2 regions of the Streptomyces sp. NPDC006610 genome follow, and region 1 is predicted to be linked to the other one. Evidence: riboswitches for the same ligand, from Rfam matches in the RefSeq annotation. Region 1 holds a riboswitch; the other holds the start of a gene.
The links. Region 1 has a riboswitch for thiamine pyrophosphate ahead of thiO (glycine oxidase ThiO). Riboswitches for the same ligand answer to the same signal wherever they lie in the genome.
Positions count from the first base shown of each region.

Region 2: another riboswitch for thiamine pyrophosphate. It lies ahead of ABZY13_RS13440 (thiamine ABC transporter substrate-binding protein); the one in region 1 lies ahead of thiO (glycine oxidase ThiO).

Region 1 covers NZ_JBEXOP010000065.1:12,267-19,654, reverse strand. The annotation lists gene ABZY13_RS32130 (deoxyribonuclease IV) at 1-585, opposite strand, end outside; gene pknB (Stk1 family PASTA domain-containing Ser/Thr kinase) at 716-2,632, opposite strand; gene ABZY13_RS32120 (thiazole synthase) at 2,753-3,547, opposite strand; gene thiS (sulfur carrier protein ThiS) at 3,551-3,751, opposite strand; gene thiO (glycine oxidase ThiO) at 3,763-5,007, opposite strand; TPP riboswitch at 4,999-5,110, opposite strand; gene ABZY13_RS32105 (hypothetical protein) at 5,162-5,515, shown strand; gene ABZY13_RS32100 (FAD-dependent oxidoreductase) at 5,544-6,773, shown strand; gene ABZY13_RS32095 (Rv2175c family DNA-binding protein) at 6,867-7,232, shown strand; gene thiE (thiamine phosphate synthase) at 7,354-7,388, shown strand, end outside.
Region 2 covers NZ_JBEXOP010000013.1:96,645-104,032, reverse strand. The annotation lists gene tsf (translation elongation factor Ts) at 1-383, shown strand, start outside; gene pyrH (UMP kinase) at 599-1,357, shown strand; gene frr (ribosome recycling factor) at 1,501-2,058, shown strand; gene ABZY13_RS13455 (phosphatidate cytidylyltransferase) at 2,058-3,182, shown strand; gene ABZY13_RS13450 (hypothetical protein) at 3,300-3,446, shown strand; gene rlmN (23S rRNA (adenine(2503)-C(2))-methyltransferase RlmN) at 3,501-4,607, shown strand; TPP riboswitch at 4,651-4,757, shown strand; gene ABZY13_RS13440 (thiamine ABC transporter substrate-binding protein) at 4,822-5,916, shown strand; gene ABZY13_RS13435 (iron ABC transporter permease) at 5,892-7,388, shown strand, end outside.

The sequences.
Region 1 (7,388 bases):
GGCGAAGACGTGACAGGTGTCGAGACAGACGCCGAGTTTCGGATGCGCGTCCAGGGCCTCGAAGTACGGCCCGAAGTCCCAGGTGCGCGAGCACAGCGAGGAACCCTGCCCGGCCGTGGACTCCAGCAGCAGGAACGGGTCGTCGTCGTGGGTCAGCTCGTCCAGCAGCGGCAGCAGATGCTCGCGCACCTGCTTCAGGGCGACGTCCCGCTCCCGGCCGCCGGTGGCGCTCCCGGTGTGCACGACGACCCCCAGCGCGCCGATGGCCCGCCCGCGGCGCAGCGAGTGGCGCAGCGACTCCACCGACCTCTCGACGGTGGCTTGTGTGTGCGAGCCGAAGTTGATCAGGTACGGGGCGTGCACGTACGCCGGTATCGCACCGGCCTCGCACGCCTCGCGGAACGCCTCGTCCTGCCGCGGGTTGCCGGCCGGAGTGGCCCAGCCGCGCGGATTGGCGACGAAGACCTGCACGGTCTCGGCCCCCAGCTCGCGGGCGTAGGCGAGGCCGACGGAGTGGAGCCCGCCGGCGACGGGGACATGACCGCCGACGGGGTTGCGCGGGAGAGCGGGAGGCTGGTTGTTCACCCGTCAAGGGTGTCATGGGCGAGGACGTGCCCCTGTCCGCGCGGCGCCCGCCCGCGTGGTGGCCGCACGGGTGGTGCTGCCCGCCCGCGTGGTGCCTGCCCGCGCGGGCGGGCACCGGCGGCGGTGGCCCTCAGCCGATCTCGATGGTGATGGTCGAGCCCTTGGGCGCCTGCTCACCGCCGTCCACCGACTGGTCCTCGACCGTGTCGCCGCCGAACAGGCCCAGCAGCCCACGGTCCTCCTCGACCCGGAAACCGGCGGCCTCCAGCTTCCCGGTGGCCTCGTCCGCACTGTCGCCGACGACGTCCGGGACCTCGACCATCTCGGGGCCCTTCGAGAGCGTCAGCGTCACCGTGTCGCCCTCGGCGGCCTCGCCGCCGGGCGCGGGGGACTGTCGGGCGACCCGGCCCTTGTCGTGCTCGGAGTGGACCTCCTCGGTGGCGATGCGCACCTTGAGGCCGGCCTCCCCGAGCTCCTGGCGGGCGTCCTCGAGGTCCCGCCCGGAGACGTCGGGGACGTCGACGGGGGCGCCCCTGCTGACGGTGAGCGCGATCGCCGAGCCGGCCCGGGTCGTGACGCCCGAGCCGGGGTCCGTGCCGATCACGAAGCCGCGGGGGACGTCCTCGTCGAACTCGCGGGTCACCATGCCCGGTTCCAGGCCCTCGTCCTTGAGCACCGCGCGCGCCTTGTCCAGCCGGTAGCCCGACAGGTCCGGCACCTTCACCGTCTCGGGGCCGTCGGAGATGACGAGCGACACCGAGTCGTTGTGCCGGATGCGGCTGCCCGGCTCCGGGTCGGTGCTGATGACCGTGCCCCGCCGGACGGTGTCGCTGTACGCGTGGTCGACGTCGCCCAGTTCGAGACCGGCGTCCGCGAGCCGGTCCTCGGCCTGGGCCTGGGTCTTCGCCAGCAGCGGCGGGACCTTGGTGAACTGGCCGGAGTTGATGTACCAGACGCCCGCGCCGACGCCGAGCAGCAGCAGGACGGCCGCGAGGACGCCGACCACCGCGCGCGGCGGGCGCGGCCGGCGGCGCGGGGCCGGGACGGGCGGCGTCCGCAGCCGGCTGGTCCGGTCGAGCGAGGGTCCGCCCGCCTCGTCGTCGTCGCCCACGGGCAGCGGGCGCGGGATGACGCTCGTACGGTCCTCGGCGTTGTCGTGCGCGGCCGTGACCGCCTGCGGGGGCACGGCGTCGAGCTGGTCGGCGCCGAGCCCGCCGCGCGCCTCGCGGGCGTGGGCGAGCAGCGCCACGGCGTCGTGCGGGCGCAGGTCCGGGGTGCGGGCGGTGGCCGAGGCGACCAGCTCGTCCAGCTCGTACGGCAGCCCCGGCACGCGGGCCGAGGGCGCGGGGACGTCGTCGTGGACGTGCTTGTAGAGGATCTGGGCCGGCGTGTCCCCGGCGTGCGGCCTGGCGCCGGTCAGCATCTCGTAGAGCATCACGCCGCACGCGTAGACGTCGACGCGCGGGTCGGCCGTGCCGTGCTCGATCTGCTCGGGGGCCAGGTAGGAGACCGAGCCGAGGACCGAGCCGGTGGTCTGCGTCACCGTGCCCACGGACCGCACGAGGCCGAAGTCGGCGACCTTGACCCGGCCGTCGTCCCCGATCAGCACGTTCTCCGGCTTCATGTCCCGGTGCACGAACCCGGCGCGGTGCGCCGCGCCGAGGGCGGCCAGGACGGGCTCCAGGATGTCCAGCGCCGCACGCGGCTGCAGCGCCCCGCGCTCGCGCAGGACGTCGCGCAGGGTGCAGCCGGCGACGTACTCCATCGCCAGGTAGACGTACGACCCGTCCGTCCCTTGGTCGAACACCTGGACGACGTTGGGGTGGGCGAGGCGGGCGACCGACTTGGCCTCGCGGATGAACCGCTCGACGAACGTGGCGTCCGCGGCGAGGGTGGGGTGCATCACCTTGAGCGCGAGCACCCGGTCGAGGCGGGTGTCCACGGCCCGGTAGACCGTGGCCATGCCGCCGACCGCGATCCGCGCGTCGACGCGGTACCGGCCGTCGAGCACCTGCCCGGCCAGCGGGTCCTGAAGGGTCGTGTCCACGGCCCGAGTCTACGAGCCGCCGCCGACACCGCCGCGCGTCCGGCGACGACGGGCCCGGGACTGCAGCCGACCTGTGACGCAATCCCCACACCGAGAGCCGGCGGCCCGTCGCAGCGCCCCTCAGAACGCGGGCCGCTCCGGATCGAGCACGGCCAGGCCCTCCGTGGGAGAGGACGCCTCGGCGAAGTGCCGCCGCGGAATCCGCCCCGCCAGCCGGGCCAGCCGCCCCGCCTCCACCGCGTGGCGCATGGCCTCCGCCATGACGACCGGCTCCTGGGCCCGCGTCACCGCCGAGGCGAGCATCACCCCGGCGCACCCCAGCTCCATCGCCAGCGCCGCGTCCGACGCCGTCCCCGCGCCCGCGTCCAGAATCACCGGCACGCGCGCGTGCTCGACGATCAGCTGGAAGTTGTGCGGGTTGCGGATGCCGAGCCCGGACCCGATGGGCGAGCCCAGCGGCATGATCGCGGCGCAGCCGACGTCCTCCAGCTTCCGCGCCAGCACCGGGTCGTCGTTGGTGTACGGCAGCACCGTGAACCCGTCGTCGACCAGAGTCTCGGCCGCGTCGAGCAGCTCGATCGGGTCCGGCAGCAGGGTGCGCTCGTCGGCGATGACCTCCAGCTTGATCAGATCGGTGCCCAGCGCCTCGCGCGCGAGGCGGGCGGTGAGGACGGCCTCGCCCGCGGTGAAGCAGCCGGCCGTGTTCGGCAGGACCCGGATGCCCAGCCGCTCCAGGACGGACAGCACCGAGCCGTGCACCGTCGGGTCCACGCGCCGCATCGCGACCGTGGTCAGCTCCGTCCCCGACGCGACCAGCGCCCGCTCCAGCACCTCCAGGCTGGGCGCGCCGCCGGTCCCCATGATCAGCCGGGAGGTGAGGGACGTGCCCCCGAGGACGAACGGATCGTCGGCCATGGGTCAGCCTCCTTGGACGGCGGTGAGGACCTCGACGCGGTCCCCCTCGGCGAGGGACGTCGTGGGCCACTGCGCGCGCGGGACGACGGTTTCGTTGACGGCGGCGGCCACCCCGGAGGGCGCCGCGGTGAGGGTGCGCACCAGCGCGTCGAGGGCGGTGCCGTCGGCGACCTGGCGGCGCTCCCCGTTGACGGAGATGGTCATGACGGAGGTGTTCATACGGGCTGCTCCGTGCGTACGGCGGGTACGGGTGCGGGGGACGTGTCCACGGCGGGCGCCGCGGACGGGCCCACGGCGGAGGCGGCCGGCGCGGCGCCGAAGCGTTGCGGGGTGAAGGGACGGGCCACCTCGGGCAGTTCCCCGGTCGCCAGCGCGTGCGCCAGGACGTCGCCGGTGACCGGTGTGAGCAGCACGCCGTTGCGGAAGTGGCCGGTGGCCAGCAGCAGGCCGTCCAGGTCGGTCGGGCCGAGCAGCGGCGCGTTGTCCGGGGAGCCGGGGCGCAGTCCGGCCCGGGTCTCCGTCAGGGGGAGTTCGGTGAGGCCCGGCACGAGTTCGTGGGCGTCGCGCAGCAGCTCGTACACGCCCCCGGCGGTGACCGTGGTGTCCCAGCCCAGTTCCTCGCTGGTGGCGCCGATGACCAGTTCGCCGTTCTCGCGCGGGACCAGGTAGACCTCGCTGCCGCGGACGACCGCGCGGACGGTGCGGTGCAGGAACGGCGCGTACCGGGGCGGCACGGTCAGCCGCACCACCTGCCCCTTCACCGGCCGCACGGGCGGCCGTACGGCGTCCGGGACCCCCGCGAGGCGACCGCTGAAACTGCCGGCGGCGAGGACGACCTGCCCGGCCGTCAGTTCGGCGTCCCCGCGCGTGACGGCGCCGGTGGCCCGGTCCCGGGCGACGGTGAGCCGCTCGGCCGCGTCCCGGTGGAGCGTCACGCCCGCCCGCTCGCACGCCGTGACCAGGGCGGCGGCCAGCCGGCGCGGGTCGATCTGGTGGTCGCCGTCGACCCGCAGCCCTCCGCGCACGCCCGGCGCGAGCATCGGCTCCAGGCGGCGGCACTCGCGCCCCGACAGCCACTGCGAGTCGAGTCCCGACCGGCGCTGCAGGGCGTGCAGCTCGCGCAGATGGGCGCGGTCGTCGGCGTCCAGGGCGACCGCGAGGGTGCCGCACCTGCGGTAGCCGAGGTCGTGGCCCGCGGCCTCGGCCAGCTCGGCCGCGAAGGCCGGATAGCGCTCGGCCGAGGCCAGGTTGAGGCCGAGCAGGGTCTGCTCGCCATGGTGCAGCTCGGTGACGGCGGCGAGCATCCCCGCCGCCACCCGGGCGGCCCCGCCGCCCGGTTCGGGGTCCACGACGGTCACGGAGAACCCGCGCTGCGCGGCCCGCCAGGCCGTGACCAGGCCGATGATCCCGCCCCCGATGACGAGGACGTCGGACGCGTGCGCGGAGGACGACACGGGCATTCAGCCCCTCCCTTCGCCGGCATGACCCGGATCAGGTTCGTACGGTCGGAGGCCGCCAGCCTCCCTCTCAGCCCGGTGCGTCCGGGCTCCCGCGAGTGCTTTACGGTGGCCACCCTAGCCGCCCTCCGCCGTTCTCAGTAAGGGAGCCTGTGCCGTGGCCCGATCCCTGGACGGTCTCGTCCTCGCCCCCGTCGCCGACCAGTCCCCGGGCCAGGTCGGCGCCCGCACCCGGTTCGCCTACCACGAGCGGGACGGTGAGGTCTGGGCCGAGTACGCGGGCGGCGACGTCGTCCGCGGCTTCCTGGTCGGCGCCCGCGCGGGCGACCGGCTGGACTTCCGCTACGTCCAGCTCACGCGGGACGGCGCGACGTCCAGCGGGCACTGCGTGTCCACCGTCGTGGAGCTGCCCGACGGGAGGGTGCGGCTGGAGGAGACCTGGGAGTGGGAGTCGCGGCCGGGGAGCGGCACGAGCGTCGTGGAACAGGTCGGCGGCCCCGGCGCGGACTGACCGTGCGTCAGTTGTCTATGGTGACCGGATGAGCGAGCAGAGGCAGTCGGGCGCGCGGCGCGCGGTGATCGCCGGCGCGGGCATGGCCGGCGTGCAGACCGCGGTCGCGCTGCGGGAACAGGGCTTCACCGGTGGCGTGACGCTGATCGGCGCCGAACCCCACCAGCCCTACGACCGGCCGCCGCTGTCCAAGGCCGTGCTGCTCGGCACCGCGGAGGGCTCCGCCTTCGACGTCGACTTCGAGGCCCTCGGCATCGAGCTCCACCTCGGCCGCGAGGCCCTCGGCGTGCGCCCCGGCGACCACGTCCTGGACACCGCCGCGGGCCCGGAGCCGTACGACGTCCTGGTGCTCGCCACCGGCGCCGAGCCGCTGCGGCTGCCGGGCGCCGAGGGCGTGCCCGGCGTGCATCTGCTGCGCACCCTGGACGACGCCGAGCGGCTGCGCCCCGTGCTCGCCCGGCAGCACGACATCGTGGTCGTGGGCGCCGGCTGGATCGGCGCCGAGTTCGCCACCGCCGCGCGGGAGGCCGGCTGCTCCGTGACCGTCGTGGAGGCCGCCGACCGGCCGCTCGCCGGGGTGCTGCCGCCCGAGGTGGCCGCCCCGATGGCCGGCTGGTACGCCGACAGCGGGGCCGTACTGCGCACCCACGCGCGCGTGCGGCGCGTCGAGCCCGGCACGGTGGTGCTGGACGACGGCTCCACGCTGCCCGCGGGCGCCGTCGTCGTCGGCATCGGCGCCCGCCCCGCCACGGACTGGCTCGCGGGCTCGGGCATCGAGCTGGGCGTCCACCGGGAGGTCGTCGCCGACGCCCATCTGCGCACTTCCGCTCCGGACGTGTACGCGGTCGGCGACTGCGCCTCCTTCCCCTCCGGCCGCTACGGCGAGCGGCTCCTCGTGCACCACTGGGACAACGCCCTCCAGGGCCCGCGCACGGTCGCCGCGAACATCGTCGGCTCGGCCACCGGCGAGCCCCTCGCGGCCTACGACCCCGTGCCGTACTTCTGGTCCGAGCAGTTCGGCCGCTTCGTCCAGTACGCCGGGCACCACACCGCGACCGACACCGTGCTGTGGCGCGGCGACCCCTCGGGGCCCGCCTGGAGCGTCTGCTGGCTGCGCGAGGGGCGGCTGGCCGCCCTGCTGGCGGTGGGCCGCCCGAGGGACCTCGCCCAGGGGCGGCGTCTGATCGAGGCGGGGGCGGCCATGGACCCGCGGCTGCTGGCGGACCCGGCGCTGCCCCTGAAGGCGGCGACGGCCTGACGCAGGTCCCAAGACGGGCGGATCGTCCCCCTTGTGACCCTTCCGACCCCGCCCGGCTACCGACTGTCAGTCGCAGATGGCAGTCTTGGTGACGTGACCGAGATTGACGCAAAGATCGATGCTCTCGTCCCCGCCTGGCTCACGCTCCCCGACATCGCCGACATGCTCGGCGTCGAGGTGACGCGCGTCCGGCAGCTGGTCAAGGAGGGCCAGCTCATCGCCGTACGCCGAGGTGAGAACCGCGCGCTGCACGTCCCCGCCGCCTTTATCGACGGCGACAAGGTCGTCAAGGGCCTGACCGGCACCCTGACCCTTCTGCGGGACGACGGCTTCACGGACGAAGAGATGCTCGAGTGGCTCTTCACCCCCGACCCGAGCCTGCCCGGCACCCCCGCGCAGGCGCTCAGCGAGAATCGCGGCACGGAGGTGAAGCGCCGCGCCCAGGCGCTCGCCGTCTGATCCACAGCCCGACCGAACAACCGTCCGGCGTATGGCCGCGGCTCCGCCCCGGCGGGCCGCGGCCCCGGCCGCGCCCGCCCGCCGGCCGCCCTGCGCCCACCGAACCACGGGGGACCCGCACATGCCCGGCACCGCCGCCGAGACGGCCACCGCCGT
Region 2 (7,388 bases), on a different contig from region 1:
TGACCGCGTACATGCACCGCACCATGCCCGACCTGCCCCCGCAGATCGGTGTCCTGGTCGAGCTGGACAAGCCGAACGCCGAGGTCGCCAAGGGCGTCGCGCAGCACATCGCCGCCTTCGCGCCGAAGTACCTCTCCAAGGAGGACGTGCCGGCCGACGTCGTCGAGTCGGAGCGCCGCATCGCCGAGGAGACCACCCGCGCCGAGGGCAAGCCCGAGGCCGCGATCGCCAAGATCGTCGAGGGTCGCCTGAACGGCTTCTTCAAGGACGCCACGCTGCTCGGTCAGCCGTACGCCCTCGACAACAAGAAGTCGGTCCAGAAGGTCCTGGATGAGGCCGGTGTCACCCTGAAGCGCTTCTCGCGCATCAAGGTCGGCATCTGAGTCCGAACCGCGAGCGACTCGCGGACCCGGGCGGAACGCCGTGAGGAATACCGCTAGGGTCGACCGCAGTCGTCCGTGCCGTGCGCGCCGGCGCCCGGCGGGTCACGGACGACAGCAGATCTGACGAGGAGGCCATTGCCGCGTAGGGGATGTGAACCCACCACCGGCAATGGCCTTCTTCGTATGTGCACCACGTATGAAGAGGCGAGAACCCCATGACGACGCAGGCCCAGAAGAGCGACGACGGCAAAGTACCCGGCCGGTTTCTGCTGAAGCTGTCCGGTGAGGCCTTCTCCGGCGGCGGGGGCCTGGGCGTCGACCCGGACGTGGTGCACGCCATCGCCCGCGAGATCGCGGCCGTCGTCCGCGACGGCGCGCAGATCGCCATCGTCATCGGCGGCGGCAACTTCTTCCGCGGCGCCGAACTCCAGGTCCGCGGCATGGACCGGGCCCGCTCCGACTACATGGGCATGCTCGGCACCGTGATGAACTGCCTCGCCCTCCAGGACTTCCTGGAGAAGGAGGGCATCCAGTGCCGGGTGCAGACCGCCATCACCATGGGGCAGGTCGCCGAGCCGTACATTCCGCTGCGCGCCGTACGGCACCTGGAGAAGGGCCGCGTGGTGATCTTCGGCGCCGGTATGGGCATGCCGTACTTCTCCACCGACACCACCGCCGCCCAGCGCGCCCTGGAGATCGACGCCGAGGCGCTGCTGATGGGCAAGAACGGCGTCGACGGTGTCTACGACTCCGACCCCAAGACCAACCCGGACGCGGTCCGGTTCGACTCCCTCGGCTACGGCGACGTCATCACCCGGGACCTCAAGGTCGCCGACGCCACCGCCGTCACGCTGTGCCGCGACAACAAGCTGCCCATCGTGGTCTTCGAGCTGCTGAAGGAGGGCAATATCGCCCGCGCCGTCAAGGGTGAGAAGATCGGCACGCTCGTGGGTGACCAGGGCAGCCGGGACTGACCGGTGAACCACGCTGCCCGGCCGGGGGATGGACAATGTCCCGCCGGTCGGGAAACGTGCAGGAAGAAGACGCGACGCAGCCGGCCGCCGACCGCAGCCACGGAACCGCAGCCGGGCCTACTCAAGACACGCAGGAGCAAGTGGTGATCGAAGAGACCCTCCTCGAGGCCGAGGAGAAGATGGAGAAGGCCGTCGTGGTCGCCAAGGAGGACTTCGCCGCGATCCGCACCGGCCGTGCGCACCCGGCGATGTTCAACAAGATCGTGGCCGACTACTACGGCGCGCCGACGCCGATCAACCAGCTGGCTTCGTTCTCCGTGCCGGAGCCGCGCATGGCCGTCGTGACCCCGTTCGACAAGAGCGCGCTGCGCAACATCGAGCAGGCGATCCGCGACTCCGACCTGGGCGTCAACCCGAGCAACGACGGCAACATCATCCGCGTGGTGTTCCCCGAGCTGACCGAGGAGCGCCGACGCGAGTACATCAAGGTCGCCAAGGGCAAGGGCGAGGACGCCAAGGTGTCCATCCGCTCGGTGCGCCGCAAGGCCAAGGACGCCATCGACAAGCTGGTCAAGGACGGCGAGGTCGGCGAGGACGAGGGCCGCCGTGCGGAGAAGGAGCTCGACGACACCACCGCGAAGTACGTCGCCCAGGTGGACGAGCTGCTCAAGCACAAGGAAGCGGAGCTTCTCGAGGTCTGATGAACGACTCTTCCTGGGGGGCGCCGCCGCACGCTGGGTACTGGGGGCCGTCCGACCGGGGGCCCCTCCAGGGGGTCGCCCCGGCGGGTCCCGCCTACGATGCGCTCGCCGCGCAGCAGACTCGCCCCATGCCCATCGTGCCCGACGTGTCCGCCCACGGCGGAGACCAGGATGACGAGAGGGGGGCCGCTCGGCCGGGCGGCCCCTCCTTCCGCGACCAGAGCCGGCCGGCGCCGCACCACGGCGCGGCCCCGCAGAATCCGGAGCCCATGCCCGACGCCCCGCAGCCGGCCCCCGCACCGCAGAAGAAGAGCGCGGGACGGGACCTGGGCGCGGCGATAGGGGTCGGCGTCGGACTCGGCGCGGTGATCGTCGTGTCGCTGTTCGTCGTCAAGGCCGTGTTCGTGGGCGTGATCGCGGTCGCCGCGGCCGTCGGGCTGTGGGAGCTGACCAAGCGGCTCGAGGAGCGCAAGCAGATCCACGTGCCGCTCGTGCCGCTCGCGGTGGGCGGCGCTGCGATGGTCGTCGCCGGTTATGCGCGGGGCGCCGAGGGCGCGTGGGTGGCCATGGCGCTCACGGCGCTGGCGGTGCTCGTGTGGCGGATGACCGCACCGCCGGAGAACTATCTCAGGGACGTGACGGCGGGCGTCTTCGCCGCGTTCTACGTCCCGTTCCTGGCGACGTTCGTCTCGATGATGCTCGCCGCGGACGACGGCCCGCGCCGGGTGCTGACGTTCCTGCTGCTGACGGTGGTCAGCGACACCGGGGCGTACGCGGTGGGTTGGCGGTTCGGCCGGCGCAAGCTGGCGCCGCGCATCAGCCCCGGCAAGACCCGCGAGGGGCTCCTCGGCGCGGTGGCGTTCGCCATGGCGGCGGGCGCGCTGTGCATGCAGTTCCTGGTGGACGACGGCGCCTGGTGGCAGGGCCTGCTCCTGGGCCTCGCGGTCGCCGCCAGCGCCACGCTGGGCGACCTCGGCGAGTCCATGATCAAGCGGGACCTCGGCATCAAGGACATGGGTACCCTGCTGCCCGGGCACGGCGGCATCATGGACCGGCTGGACTCGCTGCTGCCGACGGCGCCGGTGGTGTGGCTGCTGCTGGTGCTGTTCGTGGGCAGCGGCTGACCGACGGCAGTGGGCGAGGGCCCGTCGTCCTTCGGGGCGGGGGGCCCTCGCCGCGTTCACGGGTTCCGGCTGGTACCTGCACGAGTGGCTGCAGGCGTTCACAGGGGGAGAGCGACGATGAGCAGACGGACGAGACCCTGCCGCGCGTGCGGCGTCCCGGTCCGGCAGCCGCGGATACGGATCCGCAGGAGCCGCTACAAGTACTGCAAGGACCACCGTGAGGGCTGGTTCTCCGCGATCACGGATCTGCTGGGCGATCTCTAGCGCGGCGGGCGGGCGTCCGGGGCGGCGTTTTCGATCTGCGACACTGGTAGGACCATGCCCAAGCCCGGAGAACTCACTTTCGTCGCCCCGCGCGGAGCCAAGAAGCCGCCGCGGCACCTTGCCGATCTCTCGCCCGCCGAGCGCAGGGAAGCCGTCGCCGAGATCGGCGAGAAGCCGTTTCGCGCCAAGCAGCTCTCGCAGCACTACTTCGCGCGGTACGCGCACGACCCCGAGCAGTGGACCGACATCCCCGCCGGTTCGCGTGCCAGGCTGCGGGAGGCGCTGTTCCCCGAGCTGATGACCGTCGTACGGCATCTGTCGACCGACGAGGGCGCCACCCGCAAGACGCTGTGGCGGCTGTTCGACGGCACGCTGGTCGAGTCGGTGCTGATGCGCTACCCGGACCGGGTGACGATGTGCATCAGCTCGCAGGCCGGATGCGGGATGAACTGCCCGTTCTGCGCCACCGGGCAGGCGGGACTGGACCGGAACCTGTCGACGGCCGAGATCGTGCACCAGATCGTGGACGGCATGCGGGCGCTGCGGGACGGCGAGGTGCCGGGCGGGCCGGCGCGGCTGTCCAACATCGTCTTCATGGGGATGGGCGAGCCGCTCGCCAACTACAAGCGGGTCGTCGGCGCCATCCGCGCGCTGACCGACCCCGAGCCGGACGGGCTGGGGCTGTCGCAGCGCGGGATCACCGTGTCCACCGTCGGACTGGTCCCGGCGATCCACCGGTTCGCCGACGAGGGCTTCAAGTGCCGGCTCGCGATCTCCCTGCACGCTCCCGACGACGAGCTGCGCGACACCCTCGTGCCCGTCAACACCCGGTGGAAGGTCCGCGAGGTGCTCGACGCGGGCTTCGGCTACGCGGCCAGGTCCGGGCGGCGGCTGTCCATCGAGTACGCGCTGATCCGCGACATCAACGACCAGGCATGGCGCGGCGACCGGCTCGGCCGGCTGCTCAAGGGTCGGCCGGTGCACGTCAACCTGATCCCGCTCAACCCCACGCCCGGCTCGAAGTGGACCGCCTCGCGGCCCGAGGACGAGAAGGCGTTCGTGGAGGCCATCGCCGCGCACGGGGTGCCGGTCACTGTCCGGGACACCCGTGGCCAGGAGATCGACGGGGCGTGTGGTCAGCTCGCGGCCACCGAGCGGTAGTCTGACCTTCGTACGTACATGTTCGTGATCTGAGTATTCCTACATATTCCGACAGGGGAGCGCCACAGCGCTGAGAGTGCGGTTCAAGACCGCAGACCCTCCGAACCTCGCCCAGGTCATTCTGGGTAGGGAGATCGGTCACCACTCGAGCTGTTGCGCCCTGCCCGCGAACGGGCAGGGCCGCGTCTCTTCCTGGTCAGCCAGGAGGAAATCGGTGAGCACCACCGCCAAGAAGTTCACGGCCGCGGTCGTGGGGCTGGGCCTCGTCACGCTGTCCGCGTGCACGTCCGGCGACTCCGACGGCTCCGACGGCACCGGGACGTCCGGTTCGAAGACCGTGACGCTGGTCAGCCACGACTCGTGGGTCGTGTCGAAGGACGTGATCGCCTCCTTCGAGAAGAAGTCCGGCTACCGGCTCAAGGTCCTCATGGACGGCGACGCCGGTACCGCCGTCAACAAGGCCATCCTCACCAAGGACAACCCGCAGGGCGACGTCTTCTTCGGCGTCGACAACACCCTGCTCTCCCGCGCGCTCGACAACGGCCTGTTCCAGCCGTACGAGGCGAAGGGCGCCGACCTGATCCGCCCGGAGTACCGCGACGAGACGGTGAAGCACCGGGTCACGCCCGTCGACACCGGCGACGTCTGCGTCAACTACGACAAGAAGTACTTCGCCGACCGCAAGCTGGACCCGCCGCGGACCTTCGACGACCTGGTGAAGCCCGCGTACCGGGACCTCCTCGTCACCGAGAACGCCGCCACCTCCTCGCCCGGCCTCGCCTTCCTGCTCGGCACCGCCGCCGCGTACGGGGACGAGGGCTGGCCGGAGTACTGGAAGAAGCTCAAGGCCAACGGCGTGAAGGTGGTCGACGGCTGGGAGCAGGCCTACAACGAGGAGTTCTCCGGGTCCTCCGGCGGCCGGGAGGCCGGCGGAGAGCGGCCGCTCGTCGTCTCGTACGCCTCCTCGCCGCCCGCCGAGGTCGTCTTCGCCGACCCCAGGCCGGACACCGCCCCGACCGGCGTGGCGACCGGCACCTGCTTCCGGCAGATCGAATACGCCGGGCTGCTCGGCAACGCGAAGAACCCCGAGGGCGGCAAGGCGCTGCTGGACTTCCTGATCTCGAAGGAGTTCCAGGAGGACATGCCGCTGAACATGTTCGTCCACCCGGTGCGCGAGGGCGCCCAGGTGCCCGAGGAGTTCAGGAAGTACGGGCGGCAGGCCGAGGACCCGCGGACCATGGCCCCGGACGACATCGCCGCCCACCGCGACGAGTGGGTCGGCGCGTGGACCTCGCTCGTCCTGAAGTGACGTCCCGGGCGCTCCGTGCGAAGGGGAGCGCGGCGCGGCTGGGCCTGATCGCCCTGCCCGTCGCGTTCTTCGGCGTCTTCTTCGCCCACCCCGTCGCCGCGATCGTCGCCCGCGGTCTGCGCGTCGACGGGGCCTGGCAGTTGGGCCGGATCGCGGACGTCCTCACCCGGCCGGACATCCGGCACGTCCTGTGGTTCACCACCTGGCAGGCCCTGCTCTCCACCGCGCTGACGCTGCTGATCGCGCTGCCCGCCGCCTACGCCTTCGCCCGCCTCGACTTCCCCGGCAAGCAGGTGCTGCGGGCGGTGGCGACCGTGCCGTTCGTGCTGCCGACGGTCGTCGTCGGCTCGGCGTTCCTCGCGCTGGTCGGGCGCGGCGGACTGCTGGACGAGCTGTGGGGCGTCCGGCTCGACACCACCGTGTGGGCGATCCTGCTCGCGCACGTCTTCTTCAACTACGCCGTCGTCGTCCGCACGGTCGGCGGGCTGTGGGCCCAGCTCGACCCGCGCCAGGAGGAGGCCGCGCGCATGCTCGGCGCCTCGCCGCTGCGGGCGTGGCGGCAGGTCACGCTGCCCGCGCTCGCGCCCGCCGTGGCCGCCGCCGCGCTGATGGTCTTCCTGTTCACCTTCACCTCCTTCGGCGTCGTGCAGATCCTCGGCGGACCGGCCTTCGCGACCCTGGAGGTGGAGATCTACCGGCAGACCTCCGAGATCTTCGACCTGTCCACGGCCGCGGTGCTCACGCTCATCCAGTTCCTCGCGGTCGGCGCGATCCTCGCCCTGCACGCCTGGACGGTACGGCGCAGGGAGACCGCGCTGAAGCTGGTCGACGCCTCCGTCACCGCGCACCGGCCGCGCGGAGCGGGGGAGCGGTGGCTGCTGGCCGGGGTCCTCGCCACCGTGGCGGCGCTGATCCTGCTGCCGCTGGCCGTGCTCGTCGAACGGTCCCTCGACGCCCCCGACTTCGCCTACTACCGGGCGCTGACCAGTCAGGAGGGCGGCAGTTTCCTGGTGCCGCCGATCAACGCGGTCGGCAACTCCCTCGGGTACGCCGTCGTCGCCACCGCCATCGCCGTGCTGGTCGGCGGGCTGGCCGCCGCCGCGCTGACCCGGCGGGACGCGGGCCGGTTCGTGCGCGGCTTCGACGCGCTGCTGATGCTGCCGCTCGGCGTGTCCGCGGTGACCGTGGGCTTCGGCTTCCTGATCGCGCTCGACGAGCCGCCGCTGGACCTGCGTTCCTCCTGGCTGCTGGTGCCGGTGGCGCAGGCGCTGGTCGGGGTGCCGTTCGTGGTGCGGACGATGCTGCCCGTGCTGCGGGCGGTGGACGCGCGGCTGCGCGAGGCGGCGGCGGTGCTCGGGGCGTCGCCCTGGCGGGTCTGGCGCGAGGTCGACCTGCCGATGGTGCGGCGGGCGCTGCTGGTCGCGGCCGGGTTCGCGTTCGCCGTGTCCCTCGGCGAGTTCGGCGCCACGGTG